DNA from 2 places in the Butyrivibrio sp. FC2001 genome. Region 2 is predicted to be linked to the other one. Evidence: riboswitches for the same ligand, from Rfam matches in the RefSeq annotation. Region 2 holds a riboswitch; the other holds the start of a gene.
What was found. Region 2 has a riboswitch for FMN ahead of G601_RS21510 (ECF transporter S component). Riboswitches for the same ligand answer to the same signal wherever they lie in the genome.
Positions count from the first base shown of each region.

Region 1: linked by a shared signal. The riboswitch ahead of ribD (bifunctional diaminohydroxyphosphoribosylaminopyrimidine deaminase/5-amino-6-(5-phosphoribosylamino)uracil reductase RibD) and the one ahead of G601_RS21510 (ECF transporter S component) in region 2 are both predicted to bind FMN.

Region 1 covers NZ_AUJH01000013.1:44,356-46,560, forward strand. Annotated here, with positions in the region: FMN riboswitch at 437-551, shown strand; gene ribD (bifunctional diaminohydroxyphosphoribosylaminopyrimidine deaminase/5-amino-6-(5-phosphoribosylamino)uracil reductase RibD) at 946-2,175, shown strand; gene ribE (riboflavin synthase) at 2,160-2,205, shown strand, end outside.
Region 2 covers NZ_AUJH01000003.1:441,463-443,667, forward strand. Annotated here, with positions in the region: gene G601_RS0101880 (HD-GYP domain-containing protein) at 1-112, opposite strand, end outside; gene G601_RS21510 (ECF transporter S component) at 249-1,016, opposite strand; FMN riboswitch at 1,126-1,254, opposite strand; gene tsaE (tRNA (adenosine(37)-N6)-threonylcarbamoyltransferase complex ATPase subunit type 1 TsaE) at 1,348-1,788, shown strand; gene tsaB (tRNA (adenosine(37)-N6)-threonylcarbamoyltransferase complex dimerization subunit type 1 TsaB) at 1,792-2,205, shown strand, end outside.

The DNA of each region.
Region 1 (2,205 bases), on a different contig from region 2:
CGATAGGGACTATTTTGGATGAACAGACGTAAATCAAGTTGAGATTATGAGGGAGCGTTCGCCCAGTAGGGGAAATATTTGTGAAATAGGTGTAACGCTTGAATAAGAAAATTAACGGAATTACGTTTGTAGTACGCCGATACCTCTTTCAACAAGATTTCTGACTGAAAAAAGTATGCGGGGGAGAAAAGCTAGAAGTGTGGGAAAGCTGATAGGGGCTGAAAAGTTCAGTCAACCTTCCGGTAAGAAAGAATTCTGGCGTAAAGGGGTTCAGAAATGTATTCTGTTATCCGTGAAGCGTTACGTCAATAGAGCACAAAAGAGAGCAATAGACTGAAAAACACACCAATTTATGGTATAAACATGTGGGGGGAAAAATAATAGAGTTTCGTTGACACAAGCGATTTAATGCTTTTAAATTGCACTTAATTGAATAAGCTATCTTCAGGGCAGGGTGCGATTCCCTACCGGCGGTAAAGCCCGCGAGCCGAAAGGCATGATCCGGTGAGATTCCGGGGCCGACAGTATAGTCTGGATGGAAGAAGATGTGATACTTTTTAGCATGTTTGTCCCTGAGAATATTTATGTTCTCAGGGATTTTTATATCACCGGAAATTTTCGAAACGGCGGTGATGGGCTGGATGAATGTCCTATAAATGCAGAGAGTAACGTGAATGTCCTGAATAGTAATGTTCAGGACTTTTTCTTTTGTTGCACAAGACCGGCAAGCGAATGGATGCTTGCATACAAATTCATTTGCCGGTTGTAAGAACATGGAGCACGAAGTGCGGAATGTTCGTGTGCGAAATCGAGTAGGAGTCAGCCTACTCGATTTAGAAATACCTTCTGAAGGCTTATAAAAGGAAAAGGTTCCGCTATGGATTTTTATCCGGAAATGAAGCGGACAGCGGGGAGATATGCGAAGAAGTAAAGGGGAATGAAGGTATGAACGATGAAATGTATATGAGGCGGGCGTTGGAACTGGCCGTCAGGGGACGGGGGTACACGAATCCCAATCCCATGGTGGGTGCGGTGATTGTGAAAGATGGAAGAATAATCGGCGAGGGCTACCATGAAAAGTACGGGCAGCTTCATGCTGAGAGGAATGCGCTGAAGAACTGCACCGAGAGTGCGGAGGGCGCCACGATATATGTGACCTTGGAGCCGTGCTGTCATTACGGGAAAACTCCTCCCTGCACCGAGGCCATCATAGAGAGCGGAATTAAAAGAGTTGTTGTGGGGATGCTGGACGTAAATCCTGTGGTTGCAGGCAATGGGGTGCGAATCCTGGAGGAACACGGAATCGAAGTAACCGTGGGAGTCTTGGAGGAGGAATGCCGAAAACTGAACAAGATTTTTATTAAATATATTTCTGAAAAAATCCCTTTTGTAACAATGAAATATGCCATGACATCCGATGGGAAAATTGCGACGGTGACCGGCCAGTCAAAGTGGATAACCGGCACAAGTTCCAGGGAAAATGTGCATAGAACAAGACACGCCATGATGGGCATCATGGTGGGAGTCGGGACAGTGATAGTAGATGATCCCATGCTGGATGTGAGATTGTCGGAGTTTGCAGAAGGAAGTACCTCAATAGATAGTGCATCAAAAGAAAAGGGGAACATTTGCGACAGGGAATCCAGAGAACCCATGAACCCCATAAGAATCATCTGTGACAGCAATCTGTGCACACCGCCCGATGCAAGAGTGGTGCGTACTGCAAAGGATATCAGAACCATAATCGCTACGGTTTCCGATGATGCTGAAAAGATAAAAATGTTTGAGGACAAGGGCTGTGAGGTTGTAAAGGTTGATGCTTTTAACGGAAAGGTTGATCTTAAAAAGCTCATGATAATACTTGGCGAAATAGGTATAGACAGCATTCTTCTTGAAGGCGGTGGAGAGCTGAATTTCAGTGCCATGAAGGCGCAGATAGTTGATGAGGTTCAGATTTACATGGCGCCAAAGATTTTCGGAGGGTGCGCGAAGTCACCGGTTGGAGGTAGAGGAATCGAGAACATTGATGAGGCTGTGAAGCTTAACCCCATTAAGGTGGAAATGTTTGACGGTGATATTTTCATAGAGAATGAGGTGATCTATGGGGATGAAGCCATGAACATTAGCGGTGGTGAATTGCAGCCAGGAATGGAGGCGCTATGTTTACAGGCATAATTGAAGAGATAGGGAAAGTGCAGTCCCTTA
Region 2 (2,205 bases):
GGTTATCCAGCACGCAACCCTTGGGCAATATAAGCTGATTATTATCATGCGCATACACATTGTCCGACAAGATCATGCCAGGAACCAGTTTTTTAGTAATCAATCTTTTCATAAAGAAGGCGCCTCTTTGACAGTCATCAGTGAATATAGATACAAATTAATCTTATGGTTCACTAATGTAAAAGTCAAGAAAGGCGCCATTTTCATGCTATAAAAAAACGATAAACAAATTATAAACGGCTATATAATCATGCTTCAGATTCAGTCTCTGCTTTTCTGGTTGATACGATTGTTGTGTTTTTAAGAATAGGACTGATCTTTTTGTATACGAGAATTGTGATAGTACTTAATACGCCGCCCTTTAAGAGGTTTATGGGAGCAACTGCGAAAAGAACAAATGTAAACATGTTGCTGATTGCAGGATTGATAGCTGTTCCCATACCAATCAAAGCATCAAGTGGCATGCCATAGAGCTTTGCAAATGCAGGAAGAAGATAGAATGCATTAAGTGAGCTTCCTACGATTGTGATTATCATTGTTGCTGTAAGACATGAAATAAATGCTGTCTGGCGGTTCTTTTTGAAGATATAAATGATTGAAGCGGGAAGTACATAGCTGCAGCCTACTACAAAGTTTGCAAGCTCTCCGATAAATGCTGTCTGTGTTCCGTTAATGATAAGGTTTAAAAGGATTTTGATAAACTCGATCATAACGCCTGTCATAGGGCCGAATGCGAAACCACCGATCACTGCAGGGAGATCTGAGAGGTCAAGCTTGTAAAAGCTTGGAGCAAAGGGCATCGGAATTTCAAAGAGCATCAGCACTGCAGATATAGCAGAGAAGATACCGATGATAACCATTTTTCTGGTGCTCAATCCTGGATTTTCCTCACCGGTCTTTTTGGCAACATAGTTCTCTGCCAGTCTTGCTGCTACGAACATAGTGACAATTAACAGAATGAAAATCGATACGAGAACGGTATTTTCTGCAATTGAAGCTAATAAATTGTTTTTCATGGTGTTTTCCTCCTGATTATGTCGGGGAGGATAATGACTAGACTACGCGCGCTCTATCTTGAAATAAAAAACGAACCAACATAGATGCTGATTCGGGAATAGAAATAAAACGCATCTTCTATCATCCAGACTATACTGTCGGTTTTGGAATTTCACCAAATCGGCCGCCGAAGCGGTTCGCGGACTTCTGATAACAGTCACCGCCGGTAGGGAATTACACCCTGCCCCGAAGATTATTTTTACTAGTCCCATTATATAACAGATGTAGTCGGCGTCAATACCTTTTCCTGTCCGACTTGCTTTTTTTCAGACGCTGGAATATTCTGATTATATGAGTACAATATTAGAAACAAATTCATCGGAGGAAACCTTCGAGTTCGGAAAAAGAATAGGAGAGACCGCTGCGCCCGGATCAGTTTATACACTGATAGGAGATCTTGGCGTGGGCAAAACCGTCCTGACACAGGGAGTAGCTGCAGGACTTGGAATAGAGGGACCTGTCAACAGCCCTACCTTTACAATACTTCAGGTTTATGATGAGGGACGAATCCCTTTTTATCACTTTGACGTTTACAGAATTGGTGATGTCAGTGAGATGGATGAAATAGGATATGAGGACTATTTCTATGGACAGGGACTGTGCTTTATTGAATGGGCCAATCTTATAGAAGATATTCTCCCTGAAAAATACACGGAGATATGCATTGAGAAAGATCTGAAGAAAGGAACAGACTATCGCCGCATCACACTTGAGACGATAGATAATAGATAAAATATGAAAATTCTTGCACTTGATACATCCGGTCTTGTATGCAGCGTCGCCGTTATGGAGGACGACAGACTTCTCTCCGAGTTTTCAATCCAGCACAAGATTACACATTCAGAGCTTCTTCTTCCTATGATGGAGGAGATTAAGAAGAGAATAGCACTTGACCTTAACACAATAGATGCTGTTGCTGTTTCAGCAGGCCCGGGTTCTTTCACAGGCCTTCGCATAGGCTGTGCAACTGCCAAGGGACTCTGTCTTGCAATGGACAAGCCTCTTGTAGCGGTGCCGACTCTTGATGCCATGGCGTATCAGTTTTATGGAAGTGAAAATGTGATATGCCCCATGATGGACGCCAGAAGAAGCCAGGTTTATACAGGAATCTACACCTTTGTTCCGGAAAAGGAAGATGAGAAACATTTT